DNA from 3 places in the Chryseobacterium sp. WX genome. Region 1 is predicted to be linked to each of the others. Evidence: riboswitches for the same ligand, from Rfam matches in the RefSeq annotation. Region 1 holds a riboswitch; each other region holds the start of a gene.
What was found. Region 1 has a riboswitch for cobalamin ahead of PZ898_RS17070 (TonB-dependent receptor). Riboswitches for the same ligand answer to the same signal wherever they lie in the genome.

Region 1 (7,577 bases):
TTGTCACTCCATTTTATATATTCCACGTCGGTCTGCCAGAATTCAGTTCCGGGTACAGGTATTTTATTTTCGTTAGGTTTATGATAGGTTATGCTGTAGTCTTTCACTGTAGCATTTTTGAAATATTCACTGCCAGCAATTTCGTACCATTCATCATTATCAGGCTTCCCATTTTTATTTCTGTCGTAGGCCACCATAATAATTCCCGGTTCACAAGATCCTGAACGTTGATCCGCAGCATCATTTCCAAAGAATGCATTTCCCAGTACTTTAAAATCACGTCCATTCAGATTGGGAATCGTATGATCAAAACCAAACACTACATATCCGCCATAGCCACCAAGACTGATCATGGTGGAATTACCTCCTACCAACGATTCGTTGGCTTTCTGAAGCATATTCGCGGTAGTATTTCCTGGTAGATATTCCGGAATTTCGTTCATGAACTGCCCTACGGCAGGACGGAACTCCAATACTTTAGAAATATATTTACTGTAAGGTGTTTTTTCTTTGGTAACGATTATTTTAGAATGAAAAACCTGCTCGTTTCCTTTATTGTTAATCTTCAAAGTCAAAGGATAAGCATCTGCAGTAGGACTGATGAATTCAAGTTCTGAATTCTGAGAGATAATAGAGTCATTAATACTCCATGTAACCGATCCTGAAGCATTGGTAGGAATACTCAAAACCTTTAAACGTTCAATGGTATAGGAATCATCAAGTCCATTAAATGTAAATTCATTTTCATCATCATGTTTACAGGCTATCACTCCTACAAGGAAGCAGGATAGAAATCCGATTTTCAAATAAGTAAAGCTATTTCTGTTCATTTTTTAAAGTTTGGTTATTTGTATAAAAAAGCGAAGTGGGCAGGGATATTTCCCCCTTCCGTTTTCCATTTAAAGTGTCCGTTTTTATCAAAGCAATACAAAAATCCCATGGATACATAATTTCTGGCATCTGTCATGTAGATATCTTCTGTGATGGGATTTACGGCAATGCCGTAAGGGGTTTTAATGGCATCTTCATATTCTTTGTCAAAAATTCTGTTGGCAATGATCTGTTCTGTTTTTACATCAATGATTCCAAATGTCTTTTTATAGCTGTGGGTGTTGTAATTGAATTCATTTCCATAGAAATAGAGTTTATCATTTACGATTGTCATTTCACTCACGGAGAGATGGAAATCTTTCTTGACCGTTCCCGTGGCTGCATCTATGAGATAAAGACTGGAAGGAACATTATAATAATCTCCTCTTGAGGTTACATAGAGATCACCGTAATTATCTTTTTTAATGTGATGAAGATTGATGGCAACATTTATTTTTTTGAGTTCGGTAAAAGTATTCAGATCAATTACCGAAACAGTATTGTCATAATCGGGAGCTTTATATCCTCCGGAGTTGGCCACAAACAACTGATTACCCACAATTTCCATTTCTTCCGGCTGATATCCTACCACTACCTCACGCTGGATGGAAAGAGAAGCCGTATCAATTTCCACTACTTTCCCCTTCGGTGCTTTCGGGTTAATCGCTACAGGTCCGGCGTAGCTGCTGGCATAAGCTTTTCCGTTTTTGAAAGCAAGGTATCGGCAGTTTTGTAATGGAATAGAGGTAATACGTTTGGCCGTTTTGGCATCAAGAACTTCAATTTTATTGGAAACATTGACAACGATATAGAGCTTGCTTCCATAAACTTTGATATCATTTCCAACATCCCCCAACTCTTTTACGACATTGGGATTGATTTCTGCGTAGATATTCCGGTAATAGGTTCCTTTGGTGTAATCAAAAAAATCAAGGGTACATTTATTACTCCCCATGTTCCCTTCATTGAGCATATAGAAGCCTTTTATTGCTGTATTTTCTGAAGGAAGCCCTTCTACCAATTCCTGACGGACAATAATTTCATCTGTACGGCATGAAGTAAGAAAAGCTAATACAAGAAATAAAAAATAAAAGTTTAGTTTTCTCATAGGGTGAAGTTTAGAATAAGTTTAAAGTTTCTTCCGGGCATCGGATAATTGAGGACAACATCATAGTATTGATTGAAAATATTATTCATCTCAAGGCTTATTTTAAACTGATGATTCGCCCAGTTGAATTTTTTCTGAACAGACAAATCGTGCGTATACCAGGGCTGCACATAATTGTATTGAATGTTATCCTGATTCACGTCATATCTTTCTCCTACGTACATTGCACTGTAATTGAAACTCCAGTCTTTATAATCTGCCATAAGACTGAAAGATCCACTATGCCATGGGGCATAAGGAATCTGATTGCGATAAAACGTGTCTTCCGGATCACTTATATCTCTCGCGCTTTGATAGGTGTAGGAAAGCAAAGGTCGGAGGGTTACTTTTCCAAGCTGCATTTCAGTCTGTACATTCACATCTGCACCAATGATTTCAACCAGTCCAAGGTTCATCATCAGCCAGCGGAACATGCTTCCGTTCGGAGCTGCCACAATTTTATCCTGTACTTTATTGTAGTAACCGTCTACTTTAGCATAAAATGTTTTAAAGAAACGGTTGTTATAATTCTTCTGATAAGTAAATCCTAAATCATATTGATTGGTGAATTCCGGTTTCAGATAGGTATTTCCGATATTGGTATAATACAAATCATTGAAGGTCGGAAGTCTGAAAATTCTTTTATAGAAAGCCCTTAGAGTAAGCTCCGGAATTTTTTCCGGCTGATAGCTCATAAACACCGCAGGTGTCCACTCTCTGGCATCTCCCGGTCTTTTATTTTTTCTTACTTCTTCAAAAGTAAAGGTTCCTAAAAGGCTTCCCAAAATTTTGAATCTGTTCCACTGATAGGTTGTTGCCAATGCTACCAATGTAGTGTAACGTGTAGGATAAGAAAAATTATCCAGAGTGGCATCCAGGTTATTATACTGAAAATCTCCACTCAGGCTGACATCCCAATTGGGAGTGATTGAGTAAATATTGGAAGAGGAAAGATAAAGTTCCCTTTGGATGTAGGTATTATCGGTATAAATAATAGACTGCGAACGAACTGTGTCCATGAAATGGGTGTAATCGTAAGCAAATTTTGCTTTAAGCTGTGTTTCAAATTTCGGGAACAGTTTTTTTCTCAGATTAGCCTGTACAAAATAATTCTCATCGGAAAGCCTCGCTCCTCTTCCTTCAAAGCGCCCGTTAACAATAGGTGCCGGCATTCCGCGGTTTGAAATATAACCGTAGCCACGGATATTCCAGCTTCCGTTATTTAAAGTTCCGTTGAGAGAAGTTTCAAAACGTTTTGCTTTGATATCTGAGTCCTGTCTTTTTGCAATGGTATCATAGGCTTGTTGCCCATCAGGATATTTCTTGGCATAACGGAATCTGTAAATTCCGTCACTCTGCATAAATTCGCCACTGAAACTGGCAGAAACCCTGTCTGAAATTTTCTGTTCCAACCGGAATGAAGGATTAAAGAGATCAATAGATGCACTTTTTGCTCTTATCACCAAATTGGTTTTTCTATTTCCTTTAAATACGGGTGTTTTAGGCTGTAAATAGATAGACCCAGAAGAGCCAAAGTCCTTTGCTGGCTGAAAAATTTCACTTTTCTGTCCGTTATACAACGATATTTCTTCCAGATCATCCAAAGAGTACCTTCCCAGATCCACCAGTCCGTTTTGAGCATTTCCTAATTGAATTCCATCATAAAAAACCCCTACATGCTGGCTTCCCATGCTTCGGATGTTGATGGTTTTCAAACCACCCAATCCTCCGTAATCTTTAATCTGAACGCCTGAAAAATACCGCAGTGCATCTGCAACGGAATGACTGTTTAGTCTTTCCAGCTGTTCTCCCTGCAGCGTTTGTGCCGGAAGGATTTCTTTAAAATTCTTTTTATAAAGATTGATTCCTTTAATGGTCTCTTCCTGAAGACTGTCTTTTTTATTAGTTTGGGAAAACACAAGTTGAGATGTTAACACTAATATTGTGAAAACAGCTTTATGAATTGCAGAAGTAATTAGTTTTGCTGCCATTAGCTCATTTAGGGTAATGAAGACGCTAATGGGGTATAAGAATACAACGACAAAGCACAGCTGTCACTGCACAGAATCATTGATGTCCTAAGCTTTATTCCACGAAAGCGTCAAACGATTATTGTCTGGCAGGTCTTCTGACTTACTCCATTTTTGAAATCCTTCCCATTAAAAAACAGTGGATATATTCTTCAAAAACTTTGGTGCGGAGCTTACAGCAGCGGGTCTGTCCCGGATTTTCACCGGATTCCCTTTTAAGAGCTTTTTACGGCTCACCAAATTCCGGCAAAGATAAATAATTATTCCTAATCCCCAACTAAAATCATGATTTATAAACAATTAAAGCTCCCGAAGGAGCTTTAACATGATTTCAATAAGGGTTTCGCTTTAAATGCCAATATTCAGGAAAACACTGAATCTTGATTGAGCTTCAATATCTCCTCCCGCCAGATGCGTGTACATGGGAAGCATAAGTTCACTTCCCAGGCTCAGCTTTTTGTGAGAGGCTTCAAATCCCAGTTTTCCGTACAAAGCGCTACCAGCAGTATTCGGCAGTGCCTCATCAAACTGTTTGTTCTGAGCGTAGACTTCACCCTGAACCCCTGTTTTTATAGAAAAAATGGACTTTTCATTTCCTGCAACCTGATAAAAGCCTGTTGCTGCATAGTTCCATTGGTTTCCAAAACGGTAATTTTTCCTGTTCTCTGTTTTAATGGTGTAATCTGTATTAACCAGTACGGCTACTTTATTTTTCTGAAACTTATAATTCAAAGCGGCCTGATAATCCCAGCTTCCGGTTCCCAACTGAAAGCTTGGGTTGACACCGGATGCTCCTTTTTCATCAAACTTCCCCAGTGGAATTTTCACTCCCAAACCTCCGCTCAGATGATGGAAATTATCTTTAGAGCTCATCAGCTGGTAAATTCCCATCAGATTCAGATCTCCTATACCGTTGATTTTAATATCTCCCTGCATCGTTTTCTTTTCATGGAAATGGAAGGGCAGACTTGCATAAACACTTAGTTTTTTAGTCAGTGGAATCTTCCCCCACAGCTGCAGGGTATTGAAATACTGATCCTGCGTGAGGTCTTTTACAAATAAGTTTTCCTTGGCTTTGTAATGTTGTGCAAAGTATTTGATTCCGATAAACTGTGGATTCAGCAAAGATTCAAAGCCGGAAGATCCATTTCCTGCTGCACAGCCGCACGCATCACAATCATCATCAAAATCGAATCTGTTAAGCGTTTCGGGACCAACATAAGCACTGTCTCTGATGGTTTTTGCCTGATACTGACTAAACACGATCAAACTTACTATCAATATAATCTTCTTCATGTTTTTTATAAATTATTCTGCAAATTTTGGATTGGATATAAAACTTTTATCTGATAATGTTTTCAGGAACGCAATGATGGATTGTTTTTCCTGACTGTACATGGCAATTCCTATGTGACCATTCTGTTTAAGCTGTGGATCAAGATTGACATTATCTTCTACCTGATCCGAATAGAAATTAAGAACCGCATCTAATGTATAAAACCTTCCGTCATGCATATAAGGTGCGGTATATTCTACATTTCTCAGACTCGGAACACGGAATTTCATCCAATCTACCTGATTCAGGCTCACTCTGTATCTTCCTGCATCCTTGAATTCTGTATTGTAATACATTCCGGTATTTCTGAAACTCTCATCCGTAAACAGCTCTCCGCTATGACAGGAAGCACATTTCTGATTGAATAATGTCATTCCCTGGGATTCTATTGAAGTCAACTGTTCTTTTCCCTGTCTGAACCGGTCATATTTTGAATCTGCAGAAATTAAAGAAGCCATAAACTGTGATAATGCTTTTAAAATTCTTTCGCCGGTAATGGTTTCGTCTCCATAAGCTTCTCTGAACAGTTTTTTATACTTCTGATCATCTTTTATTTTCGAAATAGCTTCCGGTATGGAGCTGTCCATTTCATTGACGTCGGTAATCGGGCTGATGGGTTGCTCATTCAGATTGTGAATCACTCCGTCCCACATATATCTTTTCAAAAAAGCCATATTCTGGATGGGCGGTGCATTCCTGATTCCGATTCTGTCGTCTACCCCATGGCTTACCGTATGACCGTGATGGGTAAAAGCATTTTCCTGTATATGGCAGAAACCGCATGAAATGGTATTATTTCTTGAAAGTCTGCCTTCATAGAATAATTTTCGTCCCAGCTCCACTCCATTTTTGGTCATCGGATTAATGGATGTATCAAAAGTCATTTCCGGAAAATAAGAAGGAAACTCCAGATTGTAGGCTTCATCTTTTTCCAATGGCTGAATCACCTCATCAGAACATGAAATGCAACTCAATACAAATACAAGCAGAACCAGTATCGTTTTAACAAAAAAATTAATCATTGTGAACGTGGTCTACTTTAAACATTTTTGTAAGATTATTGGTAACATCTACCAGGTGCTGGTTTGAACCCATCAGCATATCATTGGCTGTGGTAAGTGTAAGTGTCCTATCTCCGCTCAAAAATTGGTTCAGGTCTGCCAGAATATGGACAGAAGGACGAATTTTTGTCGTTACCCTTGCTGTTGTCGGAAGATTCAGTGTAATTTCGCGATAAAGATCAGGAGTATTGTTGGCTGCAGTATTTCCCATATTTCCTGTGTGATTCATAAATTCTTTTGAAGGAGAATCTGTACCGTATTTCCCTTCCAGTTTTACAAATACATAACCGGCAGCCCATGACCAGGACATTCCCTTCTGCTTGGCTTTTGTCCAGAATTCAGCCTGTCCGTCCTGTCCCAGCAAATACGCTTTTTGACTCACACCTAATCCAAATCTTATTTTTTTGTAATTGTTTTTCGGAACGCCATCCAGATTAAGATAAACAATTCCGGCTACCGCATCTGCCTGATCTACGATAAAAGCTCCTTTGTCAGGATTATTTTCGTTGTATTTAAATTCGTTTCCGTTTTCGTCTATCAATGCAATATTACTGATGACGTATTTCAAAGCAGAAAAGTTATGTTTCTGTCCGTTAGCAGAAGTCTGAACCGTCTGATTTAGAACGATATCTCCCACATTGTTAAATCCGTTTTCAAATTTGATCTGAAGTTTTCCAGGCGTAGTATCCTGTGGGTTCTCATCATCCCTGCTGCTTTCGCAGGCTGTAAAAGAGAATACAGTAAAGGCAATAAAGAATAGTGATAAAAATTGAGAAATTTTCATTGTTGATTTTTTAAGTTAAATTAATTTGAATGGCTGTAACAGCATTGTTTTTTTACCACAAAAAGCACAAAAGTTCTTACACTTAAGTTTATTAAGTGATACGTATTATGTTCAGAAGAGCACTTAAACTTTTTAAAAATCTTTGATTTTTAATTGAGTAAGCTTTTGTGACTTTTTTGGTTGAATAGTGATAGTTTAACTTAAAAAACCGGTGGTTTGAAAATATGGGTAAGAAACAGAAAAGAATAAGCTGTTTCGTAAGTGAAATTGAAACTGAAAAACTGACGTCTTTCCGTAGTGTTGACCGTTGTAGTTTCAGGAAGAATATAGGTATCAAGAATTTTCTGTC
Region 2 (7,577 bases), 1.9 Mb from region 1:
AAGTGATTCATTTGCAAAAGAGTATATGGCCTTAAAAATAATTAATGGACAAAGTATTTTTTATAATCTGAATAAAGAAAAAATAGATTCCCTTGTTAAAGAAAATAATTTTAAAGATGTGGCATTCGTTACTAGTTCATTTCTGAGGTTTAAAATTTTTAAAGATTTATCAAAAAATCATTACATCATAGGAGGTAATTTTAACCAGTTTAATTACTGGTATAAGGAAAACAATATCAAGTATTACAATATCAAGAAGTTTGGAAAGTACAATGATTACATATCTTATGAAGCTTTTGCTAATTTTGGAAAGAGAGAATGGAAACTTTTATACACTCATGATATTCCAATCAACGATGGACCTTATGTTTTTTCAGGACTACCAGGTTTAGTCATTAAAGCTGAATCATTAGATAAGGATTATTGTTTTGAACTGATTGAAATTAAAAAGTTGAATGAGCAGTCAGAAATAACAAACAACAAAGAAAATATAAGAAAAGAAAAGCTAGTAAAGGACATCAATGATTTTATGAATGACCCTGCCGCTCATCACATTAACTTCAAAAATGATTTGGGAGATAGTTTTAATTATGAGTTTAAGGGGATTAAAGATAAAAATTATGAGGCAACAAATGAATATTTACAGAAAATAATCAATCAGTTTAATAACTATCCGGATAAGGATGTTCCTATAATAACATTCTAATTGAATAAAAAATCAATTTTGAATATTCAAAATACAATATTTTACTACACAATTCCTAGATTAAAAAAAGAGTATTTTTTCAAATACTCTTTTCTATTTTTACTTCTTAATGAACTTTAATCGGGTTACTTTTTCTTTATCTTTCAACTGGATAAAATAAACTCCTTTTGATAAATGGTTAAGGTTTACATGGTGATTTGAAACTTTTCCTTCGTCAATTTTCTGTCCTGCAATATTATAAATTTCATAATCGGCGGCTTCTGAAATCCCTGAAATATTTAAGACATCAGAGGCAGGGTTAGGATAAATTTCAGGTTTTACAGACTTTCCTGATTCTTCCAATCCAAGGGTGAGATTGATTAAATCTACTCCATAATCTTCAACTTCCCCATAGGTAAATGTACTGCAGGCATCTAAAGGTATTGTTTGACTGGAGATAACTCTCATAGTAACGCCGCATAGTGTCACTGCTGCCAAACTTGGAATCGTAAATACAGATACAGCCGGAGCAGCCTGAGTAACATTATTGGCCACCATCACTCTTTCGTTGGATTCAAAAATTCCGTTGGCATTAAGATCAATCCACGCCGTTACTGTTGTTGTGCCTGGAGTTCCCGTCCAGGTATTGGTTACTAAAAGCTTATTTCCTGTAGTTCCTATAAAAAACTTAACTCTACGGCTTAGGTCACTTCTGTAATCTATATAATTGGAAGGTCCGGAGTCACTTACCATTGGTGTGTTAACTCCTGTAGAATTTACGGTCACATTGGAAATATGCATCATCGTGGTATCTGTAGAAGCACTTGCACAATAATTAATGGTAGTGGTAAAAAATATAGGATCAGACCATAATCCCTGTGTTGTACACACTTTCACTACCTGTACTTCATACGTTGTACAAGGTTGCAAACCTGTAATTGTGAAAGAGTTTTGACCCGATACGGGTGTACCCGTCATCCAGAAAGTTGTTCCTGGTATTCTATATCTTATCATATTATCCGGACTATTAGGATCAGCAGTCCAGGTAACTGTTCCAGAAGTAAGTGTTATATTCGACATCTGAGCTCCTGTTGGAGCATTGGTATCACAGTACAATAAAGATTGAGGTTCTTCTTCTATTTTGTGGGTTGCCTGAAGGCTTGAAATTCCCAACATAAAAGAGAATACAAAAAGTAGTTTTTTGGTCATGTTTATCAGTTTTAAAATTTCCTTGAAAAATAGGGTATTTTTTCAAATATAGCTTATACTTTCTCCATATAGCATTGTATTTTTTAATATTTTTGACAATAAAGTGTAAAACACACAGAAACTCTATGCTTTAATATATGTTCAAAAGTATTTCTACTCTCTGGATTTTTTATAAAAAAATAATAATTCCCACCTTGATATTTTCTTTATTAGCTTCTTGTTTATCCTCTTTCAATATTGAGAACTTTGGATTGAGTTTTCTTTTAATATCTCTTGTTCTTCATTATTTTATATATGAACTCCGGTTTAAAAATGAATATTACTTTTATGCCAATTTAGGGTTTTCCAGAGGTTTCCTTTGGGGATTCACGGTAGCTGTCTGTGTGATTGTCAAAATAATAACAGGAATTTTATGAGCAAGCTTCATATTGACAGCATAACCAAGTCTTTTAAAGATAATAATATCCTTCGGGATATTTATTTAGGATGTGAAACCGGGCAGATTATTGGAATTCTGGGCAGAAATGGTGTTGGCAAATCAACATTATTAAAAATTATTTTTGGAACTGTCAGTAGTGATACCCAGTTTATAAGATACAATGACAAAGTTCTGAAAAGCATTTCTGATAGAAAAAACAGAATTGCTTACCTGCCACAGGATATTTTCTTACCGAAGTACAATACCATTAAAACCTTAATTCCTCTTTTTTGCAATAAAAAAAATACAGATCTGTTATTGACTTCAGATCTGATCCGTCCTTTTTTGTCGGAAAAACCTAAAGATCTTTCCAGAGGTGAGCAGAGAGTCATTGAAGCTTTAATGATAATTTATTCTGAAGCTGATTTTGTTTTACTGGACGAGCCCTTCCATAGCCTTTCTCCAAAAATTTCTGCAGCATTGAAAGCTGCAATCATTGAACAGTCTGCGTATAAGGGATTCATTATTTCTGATCATAATTATCAGGAAGTTCTTGATATTTCACACCAAATATTTCTTCTGCGTGAAGGCTATCTAAAACAAATACAAGATTTAAAAGAACTGCAGCGGTATAATTATCTTCCGAAAAGCATTTAATTTATATATTTGAGGGATCAAAAAATTTTCATGATGACTTTCATAAACAAAGCATTCTATTTATCCGCTTTCAGTATTTTATCTATTGCTTTTGTAAAAGGGCAGACTAAAGTTCCTTTTGGAGTTGTAAAAGCTGAAGAAGGATATGCCAACGTACGTGTACATAAAGACGATTACCGAAAAATTGTAGACAAGATCCGTATGCGTAAAGGAGATGTATTTGTTTATGTAAAACCTGCTCCCGGAGAAACAGAATGGATCTGGATCAAATATCCGGAGAAACAGGATGACGACAAACCTTTTGTACGGTATGAAACTCTGGATAAAGAAGGAATGGTAAATAAAGGGCGTATTGCTTATGTAGACCAGCTTCCTGCCTACACTCCATCTAAATCTAAAAACGGAAGATCTCTTATTTTTACTGACAATTCTGATCCTAAGATTCCTACTGCCCAAAGAAGCAAAGTGGTGATTGATATTTATCCTTCCAATGCAGGATACCGTAAAAAGGAAAAAGATGCAGAAGGAAAAATTCTTACCATTGATAAAGTAAAACCATGGGGAATTGGAAATGACCTTCCTGAAGGAATGACTGAAATCAAATCCATCAGAGTACAGCAACCCGGAAGAGGATCTGTTTTTGTAAGAGAAGCCATCAAAAATATGTTCCAGCCTACCATGGATTTTGAAAACGTTGGAGTAACCTCACTTGACAACGATAATATTTTTCTTTATATGATAAACGGTTCAGGGGAAAACAGATACACTACTCTCTGGACGATTAAGAAAGGAAGAGTAATCAGCCAGATTATTTACCATAATCCGGAATAAATTCATTATTTTTGCATTCGAAAAGTTTTTACGCTTATTCATCACAGAAATTGGTTCTGCATCACTGCAGATTAAAAGGGAACCGTGTGAAAATCACGGACTGTCGCGCAACTGTAAGTAACTGAAGTCTTTATCAAAGATCCACTGTGCGAGGCATGGGAAGGAGATAAATGATGTTACAAGTCAGGAGACCTGCCTTTTTCTTAAACATGTAACTTTCGCGATTTGAAGTTGTATTGATCTGATGGATTGTTTCAGGAATTCTATAAGTTCCTGTTATTATTCTGTTGTTTCCAATCATTTCCTATCGCTTTAATTAATAATGATATATGACTACAGAAGAAAGAATTGAAGCATCCGAAACCAGAATCTTTAAAGCGGTTTTCCCTAACACAACCAATCACTATGATACCCTTTTTGGAGGTACAGCGATGCAGCTGATGGATGAGGTAGCTTTTATCACCGCAACCCGTTTTGCCAGAAAAAGAGTGGTAACGGTAAGCAGTGACAAGATCGATTTTAAAAAACCTATTCCTGCCGGAACCATCGTTGAGCTGATCGGGAAAGTTTCATACGTGGGAAAAACCAGTATGAAAGTAAACGTTGAAATTTACACCGAGCAGATGTATTCCTATGAAAGAGAAAAAGCAATTATTGGTGATTTTACTTTTGTAGCGATTGACGAATTCAAGAAACCAATCCAAATACTATAAACAATAAAGTTTCGGGCGGCCAGAGGCCGCCCGAAACTTTTCCATTCAACACAACATAGTATATCTCAACCAAAGAATGATTGGACTTCATTTGTTTTTTTATTTACTTTTAGCATGGCAAAAAAATTATTTTTACATTGCTGTCACTAAAAACTATAGAAGAACCGATATTTCATGAAAAAGATTATTGTAATCATTACCCTTATCCTATCCATTACATTAAGAGCACAAAAAGACGTTAAAATTGAACTTTCAGAAAGTTACGAATTAGGAAATATTATTCTGGCCCTCACTGAATATGGCAGAACAGATCCTTATGACGTACAGAAAATCCCACCATATTATGATGAAATCATCACGTATTTTGAGCCTGTAAAAGATCATCCTTTACTAAAAAAAGTAAATTATTCAAGAAAAGATTGGAAAAAATTCTTAGGCTTCCGAACTGATTTCTATGCATTTTCTTTTGATGAAAAAGGCTTACTTAAAAGAGATTTTCCTTTCAATTCCTTTGGTCCTAAAGAAGTAGATGAAAATCTGGAGCTCATCAATGACTTTGTAAAGAAATCAAATTACAGAACCTTTTATAAAAATCATCAGTCGTTTTACAATACTTTAATTGCCAATTACAAAGAGTATTATTACATCAATGATACTTATACTTTTTTGGATAAAATAGCAAAAAGACCAGCCAATGAAACAGATAAGAAATACATTATTGCCATATCTCCTTTGGTAGGCGGACAGAATTGCCACAGGGATATCAATAGCTCCTTAACTGTAGACTTTCCAAATATCGGAGAAGATCTTATCCTTGGAAATTTAAAAGGTAATCTCGCAAGAAGGATTCTTGATAATCACACCGTATTTTCAGAAATCGATCATGGGTATGTAAATCCTATTTCAGATCAGTACTCAAAGGAAATAACGGAAAGCTTCAACCTTACGAATTGGGATAAAAAATCAGGATACCCGGGAATAAATTCATTCAATGAATATATGACATGGGCTGTTTACGATTTGTTCATCAACGAAAAATTTCCAGAAGAAAAAACAGACAGTCTTTCGGCGATTTATCATAAAGTGAATATCCGACGCGGTTTTATTGCTCAGAATTTATTCTCGGAGAAGCTTATAGAGCTTTATAAAAAGGAAAAGAATCTGGAAAAATTATATATTCCATTATTAAAGTGGACGAAGAAAACAGGAAACAAAATTTCCCAGCCTTCCGTTGTCAATTCCAATAATAAAGAATTTGAGAAAACTGATCTCAATAATATCGTGGTACAATTCACAGAGCCTATGAAAAAAACAAAGACTCTTCAGCTCAAATTATATGAATACATTGATGGAAAAGAAACCCGCAATACCATCATTATCGTTAAAAATCCGGTCTGGTCTAAAGACGGGAAAGAAGTGAAATTCAGCCTGGATACTTCTTATAAAAATTTTGTACTGGGATTTTATGTACATAACAGTATGGCTGGATTTTATTCAAAGAAGGGAATTTTATTAAATCCCGACAATTACTTATTACTAGCCTCTTAAAACATTTCAGATGATCTATAAAAAGACCCTGCCCAATAAGCGGGCAGGGTCTTCTTTTTTCAATTATTTCAGTACTTTTTCTGTTTCCAGACTTCTGTTCAGCAAAAGCTCAAAAGCCTCTCCCATTTCATCAGATGCTCTGCTGATTGCATTTTCAAGCATATTTCGAATTTGTCTTTCTGTCACTCCAGCTTCAGTCCAGCTTTTTCCGGAAGTATGAGAATTTAAGATAAACGGCATGATTCTGTCAATTCCACATGCAAAGATAGCATCCGGAGTTTTCTCATCTTCAAACTCAAGCCATAAATTAAAGAATTCTGTACGTAAAGGTTCATCCAGAATTCCAAAGATTTTCTGAGCAGAAGCTTTCTCTCTTTCGAACTTTCCTACCATTGCCTTTTCATCAAAAATAAAAGTGTCTCCGGCATCAATCTCCACAAGATCATGAATGGAAAGCATTCTTATCACTCTTAACAAATCAATATCTGCACGGTTTTTAGCATACGGATAAAGGATCTGAGCCAGAATAATAATCTGCCATGAGTGTTCCGCTGTATTCTCTCTCCGGGAATCGTCTGCATTATAATTTCTTCGCTGTACATTTTTAAGTGCATCTACTGCCAGAATAAAATCGATCTCTTTCTGAATTTTCATCTTACTTCTTATTTCTGTTATATTGATCAGACGGATATACCTTTGTTTTGGTAATCCATTTATTATTTATCTTTTCTTTAGTGGTCACTTTTACACTACCTTCAATGCTCATATCCTCTTCTTTTTCAAAGACTTTATCAAGTCCTTTATTCGGAATTACAACATATTCTGATGTAAAAATATCACAGCAGCCGGACTTTCCATAAGAAATTAGACGTTTACGCTTGGCATCAACATCAAAAATATCCAGACCGTTTGAACCCAGCTCTGTAAGTTCATCACTTTTTACAAACCCTAATCTTGTCTTGTTGAAGACATATACATCATAAGATGCCCCGCTATAATTTCCCATATTTCCGTTCCTTATGGCAACATCTTCCGTTCCATCGAAATTAAAATCATCTATAATTACGGCACGCTGATCTTTCAAAAGGGGGATCAATTTCCCCTGGATCGGTTTTTGACCTTGTTCTGTATATAAAACCAGATCCTCTGAAACAAAAGTCTGTACTTTGCTGTTTTTATGATCAAACAATTCCACCGTTCCCTTTCCTCCGCATCTGTCATCATAACAATTTTCTACATGGATGACAGCATCATAACTTTTTGATACATTTTTAACCTCAAACTGATATTGCCCGAAACATAAGGGACCTAATAAAAGAAATGCCGATAAGTGCCAGTACTTATTCAAAATATTCATGGTAATAGTAAATGATTTAGGTGTTTTTATTGCTAACAAAAATACGAATCATAATAGCGATCTCAAAATCCCGGTCTCATTATCTGTCAGAATTACCCTTTCAATAAAAGTGTATTCATAGATAAGAAGCTGTTTCCCGCTATCCGCTCATACTCCTCG
Region 3 (7,577 bases), 1.7 Mb from region 1:
AAAACCTGCGGGATGTTCCATCCCGCAGGTTTTTTTGTTTCCCTAGGAAAACAAAGCCGGCCGGTTTCTTCGAAACCGGCCGGAAAAAAACACAAATGATGAAAAAATAAAAAATTATTTCTTTATATGTTATCACACATTATGGATTCAGGTATGTTCCACTAGCACCGATACCTCCTGTTTTAAAAGAACTGATCTGAGCACCTGTAACTGCTGAATATACTACCATTTCACTATCCTGTGTGAACTGCTTAACGTCTGATGCAAAAATCCTTCCATCAATAACATTAAATCCATACAGTGTAAAGTAAGGACCGCCATCTGCAGCTGTTAATAATGGAGTTGCAGGAATTGCAGGTATAGCCAAACTCGTTGTATATACTTTATTGGCAGAACTGAAGTAGATTTTATCGTTATCAATCTGAAGGTTCGTAGCATTAGGAATTCCTGTCAAAGTAATTACCGGTGTAAGCGCTCCGGTACTTGAAATTTTATAGATATAAGAATCTGTAGCTGTTGAAGAAATTGTATAAACATTAGATTTGTATGATACTGTATTTCCAATCTGACCATTTGGAACGGTAATTTCAGTTTTAGCATCGTTAGAAGTATTGATATAAGTAATCTTATTTCCGTACCCTGATGAAGCATTCTGTACAAAAACATTTCCTCCTGCCTCTACTGTTTTATCAGAAACTTCAGTCATATTGATTTTACTTACAAATGAATAGTCAGAAGCCTTATATTTCGTTATACTTTGAGTATGTGCAGTAAAGTTGGTATTAGCAACATAGATGAAGTTGTTAGCAAAAGTAATTCCTCTTGGGTTATCAAGCTGATCTGTAATTACTCCTAACTTTTTGAATGTATAACGGTCTACTACTACAATTTTATTAGAGTTATTCAAAACAAGATAAGCTTTGTTTTCGTTAAGACCAATCGTCTGAAGAACATCACCAAGAATCTCTTTGTTGTTGTTATAACCATATACATCGTCTTGCTTCAGGCTTAAATTTCTTGTCACAAATGTTACCTTAGCTCCCTGACTGTTATAGTTTCCTTCATTAGAGATAAAATATCCGTTCTGATAAGTGATTGGAGAAACTTCAATCTCGTCAGAACTACTTGAACATGAAGAAATGTTAAACAATAACACTACTGCAAATAATACAGTTAAAAGTTTAGTTATTTTCATATTTACTCAATTTTAATTTTTAAAAATTTATTGCTGCATACACACTATAATTTCTTTTGGGTAAAGGATAGAAAGAAACCGTTTTGTAGTATGTATTGGTTAGATTATTCACTTTGAACCCTAAGGTATATTTTTTGGCTAAAGTTGCAGAGATTCCCATATTTAAAAGAAAATAAGGATCTATGGCATCTGACCTTTTTTCGTCACTTGTAGTATACGTAACGCCATTCAGCTGCCCCTGTGCGAAAAGTTTAAAGAAACCATATTCGTAATCTATATTGGCATTTCCTCTGTGCATAGGAACGTAAGGTCTCTGCATTTTCGTTTCTTTATCAATAGACTTTGCATAATAGTATCCTGCATTGGCCCGGATTTTATGATTACCCCATTGTTTGCTAAAGGACAACTGGGATTCTAATCCATAGGATTCAACTTTATTGACATTGAATGCCTGCCAGTATCCTTTAGCCGTTGGAAGCCATGCAATAAGATCTGTGATGTTCATATAGTATGGAGACAAAGTAAGTCTGAAATCTCCTGCTTTAAACACATTCGTCATATCGAACTGGGTAGAGGTTTCCGGTCTCAGGTCTTTATTTCCTCCCGGTTCATAGTAAATATCATTAAAGGATGGAAATCTGAAGTTTTTTGATACATTAAGGCTTACATCATACCATTTTGCTGCACTCCATTTTCCGGAGAACGAATACATCAACGGTGACTTCACATCTTCCACGAAATCTTTCTTGAATCCACCCTCAAAACGCAGATCTTTTGTTGCAAAATATCTTAACAATCCTGAAACAGAACCAATATTTCTACTGACGCTGGATATTCCGTTTTGATATCCTTCTCCTTTATTAACCTGAAACTCTCCTATGATATTAAAATTCCACTTTGAATTCAGGAAATAATTAAAGTCATTTTTAAAGATATAATTTTTCCCGGTTCCACTACTTGATTTAGGCTGATTTAACGAACCCAAAAATTGAAAATTCTCTTCCGTATAAGCTGCTTTAAGGGAATTACTGAACTTTGTTTTGTTCCAGTCCCAGGAAAGAAGGCTTCTTACACTTTGAGTTTTATATTTCGTTTTTGTTCCCGTTTCTTCATATACAGGAAAGCGTTGTGAAGAATCAAAAAACTGGCTCTGCCACGAAATTTTATGATCGTTTGTGATTTTATAGGATGTTCCTACATTGAACGTTGTATTGTAATAACTTCCGTTTCTGTTGATATAGTTCAGGTCACTTACCTTATAATCATTTTCACTTACAGAATAATTTCCAGAAGCCTTAAAACTGAACTTATCATTGCTGTAAGAACCTTTTATAAAGTTATTATAGGTATTAAAAGAAGCCACTTCAGAAAATAAAGAACCATGGAAGCCTTTATTAAAATCCAGGGTATTATTCAGGTGAATACTTCCCCCGATGGCACCACTTCCATATACTACACTTCCACCACCAGCTTTTATACCAATCTGATCATAGCCGAACAAAGCAATATTATTAATATCTCCCTGTCCCAGAAAATTAGAATTAATATTAATTCCATTCCACACAAAAGCAGTCTGCTGAGCGGTAGTTCCCCTGAAAGAAGGTGAAGAAACGGCACCACGGCCATTTTCTTTGATAAAAACCTGTGACTGAAATCTCAGAAGTTCAGAAAGATTACTGGAGTTTTTCTCAGCATCTTCTGCCGAAATTATTTTTACGGGATGAAAAAGTTTCACCCTATTCATCTGATTGTCGAAGACATAAACAGTATCGATGGCTTTCTCTTGTGCAAAAAGAAAACAGCCATAAGATGAAAAAAGCAGTACTAAAGATCTTTTTATATCCATACTTTTTTACTTTTCCTCCGAAAGCAATATGTTTTTTAATTATAATTCCGGCAGGTCTCCTGACTTTCGCATTCTGCACCTTCCCGTTATTAAACAGTGGTTTTTTGCAGAAACTTGAGTTGCGATTTACAGTTGCGGGGACAGTCCGGGAGTTACACCCGATTCCCTTTTCATTCCAAAATACTGGAAACCAAAATTTTTGCAAAGATAGTTTTTTATATGTATTCACCAAAAACCAGACTTTTCTATACACAACATGCTATCCTTTTGCTATATACACAAAAAAGAACGGCCGCTTTCAATATTGAAAACAGCCATTCATCCCACTACTTTACTATTTATATATGTTATTTTTTAATGAATTTATAAGTCTCTTGTTTTCCTCCCTTCATAGAGTATTGCAAAATATAATCTCCTTTTGACAGGGATGAAACATCAATCTGCCCTTCTACCGAATCAAATGATTTTACCTTTTGTCCCACCATATTATAAATTTCGGCTTTCTCTATTTTTCCTGTTCCTTTAAAACATAGAATATCAGTCACAGGATTAGGATAGACACCCATATTATTTTTCTCTTTCACTGCATCATTCACCGATAAAAATTGAGAAGTATCCAGATAAAAAGCGATCATCTGCCCTGAAGCATTCGTCCCTGATCCGGCAATTTTCTTTCCGTCCTGTGAAATGGCCAAAGGAAGCCCCATGGTTACTCCATTCGTTGCAATTCCCAAAGAGGCTGCATAATCATTCAGATTGATCCTTCCGGTAGCAGAAGTCCAGATAAAACCTTCCCCTGACATAGGAGGTGCTCCAAATGCTCTATAATATCCAATTACTTTTTTCCCATCAGCAGAAATCCCGGTGGCACCTCCTTTGAAGCTGAAAGAAGCATTAGGATGCGTTATATAAGTAAGTCCGCTCACAGCATTCCAGACATAGGGATTAGGATTTGCTGAGCCTATGATTGTATTTCCATCTGCAGAAATTCCTCCTGCTTCCCCTACATTATTTCCATTATTATCAGTAATAAAAGTTTCTACTCCATCCTGCCATTTAGCCCCACTTCTTGTTCCGGTTGGCTCATCCTGCCAACCTACAATTACTGTTCCTGCCGCATTGATTGCGTTTGCTCTGGAGCTGCGTCCTGCAACGATACTTCCCAGATCTACCATTCCGTTTACTTCATCCCATTTCACAGCATGTGCGTTTGCAGCAGTAAGAAAACCTAAACCTACAATCGTGCTTCCATTGGTAGTCATCCCCCAGGTTGAACTTACGCTACCGTCCCATCCTGTAGGAACAAGCCCGCCTCTGTTTACCCAGGTCGAAGTAGCTACATCATAGGTTGATATTTCATTAAATCCCGTTGCTGCATTTGTTATAGAGGACGAAATTTTGGTTCCGTCATTCGAAACAACAGTTCTACCCGCTGCCGGATAACCGTTTGATATAGAACCTATCTGTACAAGTCCTCCTGCTGCATTCCATTTATATATTCCTCCTGCGCTTGTATGCATGCTTACCACTCCATTGTCAGAGACTGCCCCTACATTATAATTTCCCAAACCTATTACAGTAAGCTGAGCTTCTGCAAAACCAAATTTCAGAAAAAGACAAGCTGTCAACATTTTCATTGATACTTTGTAAAAATTTTTCATATTTTATTATATTTAGCGTTTCGAATTGGTAAAAACAATATTAATACAATATTCACCTTACCAAAAGAAATTGGCTTTCATAATTCGTGAATTTTAAAAGAACTTATTTTTTATAAAACTGATAAACAAACAGATACAAAACAATATTTTGAATATGGATTTTACCAGAACTATTCAAAAAAACACAAAAAGCAAATTAACAAGACAAAAATTATTTCAAACTTTACTGTTTATTTTTATTTTCTGCTCCCTTACCACCAAAGGACAGTCCGGTCCGGACTTCAATATGTTAGCAGATAAAGCATTTCTGAAATTATATCAGAATCCTGACGAATGCATAAGTTATACCCAGGGAATTCTTGTGAGTGATCAAAACGCGGAACACAAAATTGTACTTCAAAATATTATTTCACAAGCTTTTGCCATGAAGGGGGAATATGTACAATCTGTCAATATTTTCGCTCAAAAAGAAGAGCCTGATCAGAAAAACGATCTTTCTTATTGTATGCAGGTCTTCAGTGATTATAACCTTGCCGATCAGTATCAGAATCTGGGTTTGTACAATCAATCGAAAAGAATTATTTCTCATCTTTTGTCTGATCAGAAGCTTCTTAAAAGCAATAGTCCGGCATTAAGAATTACCACTTCAAAATTATATCAACTTCAGGCATTGAACTCGGGAATCAACAGAAACTATCCTGAAGCCTTAAAAATTCTAGATCAGAGTAATCAATACCTTGGCGATTATAATGAAGAGAATAGAATTTTAACAATTGAAAACAGAATTTTCAGATCTTCCTATCTGCTGAAACTAAATAAACTACCTGAATATAAAACCCTTATAGACAGTATTATTACAGATCTTGAACATCAGAAAAACCAACCTTTTCTTTTAGCTCTGGCCTATGAAAACCTCTCCCAATATTATTTTCTGAGACAAGATTATGCAACAGCTATTGAAAAACTGGAAGCAGGTCTTCAATTGATTGAAAATCTTCCTTTTAATAATTTAAAAATTAAAATCTACGAATCACTTTCCCGTAATTACTACGCACTACATAATGATGCAAAATACCATCAGTACAATAAACTTTACAATGATGTAAAAACAAAAACAGATTCCAGCTCAAAAGAAGGAATACGATACCTTGTGAAGCTTGTGGAAACCAATCAAAATAAAAATATTGAATTTCAGAAACATCTTCTTATAAGATCTTTCTGGTTTCTAATCCTGATTTTATCTTTGATCATCCTGGTTTTGCTTACTTATTTTTTACTCATAAAAAGTAAAAATAAAGACTTAAAAAAACAGTTTGATTTCTTTGAAAAACAGATCAGTCGAAAATCTCAACCCATCATTTTACACAAAACAACTCCAGCGACAAAAGATCCTGGCACAACAAAAATATCCAGGGAAAAAGAAGATGAAATTCTCCAAAAGCTGGAAGAATTTGAAAAATCCGACCGGTTTCTCAATAAAAACATGTCTCTGTCTCTGCTTTCCTCTCAAATGGAAATCAATACAAAATACCTTTCAGAAATTATTAATAATAAGGAAAAAAACTTCAACGGATATATTAACAAGCTTAGAATCAATCATATTGTACAGTTATTAAGAACTGATTCTACTTTTCTTAATTATAAAGTAAGTTATCTGGCAGAATATTCAGGATTCTCATCACACAGTGCATTCACTACTGTTTTCAAATCCGTTACCGGAATGTCTCCCAATGCCTATATTCAGGAAATCAGTAAAACAAAAGCCTTATGAAATTAATTTTTAAAATAATAGTGTTGCTGGTTGCCTTTTGTAATGGTATGAAGGCACAAAAGACACCTGATAGTATCTTACTAAGAAAGGCCAAACTTGAAATTTACGACAACCCCGATAATACCATCAAAATCGGAGAACAATTATTAAAAAAATCTCATGATATCAAAACTTCAATTAATCTTTATATGCTGCTTTCAACAGCCAATATTGCTAAAAGAAATTTTGAAGAGTCTTTACAATATATTTTAAAAGCAAAAGAACTGTCTCAGAAAACCAATGATGCCAGAAGCCAGGCAGGTGTTCTCATTTCAGTGGCGATCCAATATCAGCAAATGGAACTTTTCAACAAATGCTTAGAAACACTGAATGAGGCAGAACAGTATATTGCAAAAATTCCTGAAAAAAATCCGGAGAAATATATCGAAACGGCTGCAAGCTACGCAATAAGAGGAATGGTATATAAAAGTCAGTCTAATTCAGAAATTGCTCTGGAAAAATTCCTGATTTCTATACGAAATTATGAAAAGGTTCCCATAAAGAAAACCACTTACTCCAATATGAGTGTGGTATACTACAATATTGGGTACTGTTATCTGAACCTTAATGAGATTGACAAAGCACAAGAGTCATTTTTACAGTCTGTCAGCTATGCCCGGAAGAATTATGGTAAAAGTTTGGAAGCATTCGCTTTGAAAGGAATTGCTGAAATACACAAACAGAGACATGAAAATCAAACAGCGATAAGTCTTTTACTAAAAGCTGAGGATCTTTCTAAAAATACCGGAGATATTATCCTGAACGAAGGACTTTATAAAGAATTGGCTGAGAATTATCTTGCTATGGGACAACAGAATCTCTATCAGCAGTTTAACAAAAAACACATGGAAATGAGATTTAAAAGAAAGCAGAATGAACTGAAATCTATTAATCAGGTGATCGACAACCACAACAAGGAAACAGCTTTGAAAAGTGAGAAACTGAAATCTCATTATCGTTATATTAAAATGGCTTCAGTTCTTCTGGGATGCATTTTGATCGTTTTGCTTCTATATTCTATTATAAAAATCAGAAAACAGAATAAGAAGTTTCATAAACAGATAC

Region 2: it holds a riboswitch for cobalamin, as region 1 does, so the genes downstream of both, PZ898_RS08645 (acyl-CoA thioesterase) here and PZ898_RS17070 (TonB-dependent receptor) in region 1, are expected to answer to the same signal.
Region 3: it holds a riboswitch for cobalamin, as region 1 does, so the genes downstream of both, PZ898_RS09325 (TonB-dependent receptor) here and PZ898_RS17070 (TonB-dependent receptor) in region 1, are expected to answer to the same signal.

Annotation. Positions count from the first base shown of each region.
Region 1 covers NZ_CP120710.1:3,791,873-3,799,449, reverse strand. Annotated here, with positions in the region: gene PZ898_RS17080 (hypothetical protein) at 1-830, opposite strand, end outside; gene PZ898_RS17075 (DUF5074 domain-containing protein) at 845-1,978, opposite strand; gene PZ898_RS17070 (TonB-dependent receptor) at 1,975-4,008, opposite strand; cobalamin riboswitch at 4,118-4,303, opposite strand; gene PZ898_RS17065 (transporter) at 4,396-5,343, opposite strand; gene PZ898_RS17060 (cytochrome c peroxidase) at 5,356-6,405, opposite strand; gene PZ898_RS17055 (MbnP family protein) at 6,398-7,228, opposite strand; gene PZ898_RS17050 (hypothetical protein) at 7,429-7,577, opposite strand, start outside.
Region 2 covers NZ_CP120710.1:1,915,257-1,922,833, forward strand. Annotated here, with positions in the region: gene PZ898_RS08625 (GLPGLI family protein) at 1-706, shown strand, start outside; gene PZ898_RS08630 (GEVED domain-containing protein) at 806-1,894, opposite strand; gene PZ898_RS08635 (ATP-binding cassette domain-containing protein) at 2,307-2,969, shown strand; gene PZ898_RS08640 (hypothetical protein) at 3,000-3,800, shown strand; cobalamin riboswitch at 3,835-4,015, shown strand; gene PZ898_RS08645 (acyl-CoA thioesterase) at 4,130-4,513, shown strand; gene PZ898_RS08650 (DUF4932 domain-containing protein) at 4,688-6,061, shown strand; gene PZ898_RS08655 (HD domain-containing protein) at 6,125-6,715, opposite strand; gene PZ898_RS08660 (hypothetical protein) at 6,717-7,418, opposite strand.
Region 3 covers NZ_CP120710.1:2,073,882-2,081,458, forward strand. Annotated here, with positions in the region: gene PZ898_RS09320 (DUF5074 domain-containing protein) at 140-1,195, opposite strand; gene PZ898_RS09325 (TonB-dependent receptor) at 1,215-3,041, opposite strand; cobalamin riboswitch at 3,073-3,251, opposite strand; gene PZ898_RS09330 (T9SS type A sorting domain-containing protein) at 3,389-4,702, opposite strand; gene PZ898_RS09335 (AraC family transcriptional regulator) at 4,857-6,473, shown strand; gene PZ898_RS09340 (tetratricopeptide repeat protein) at 6,470-7,577, shown strand, end outside.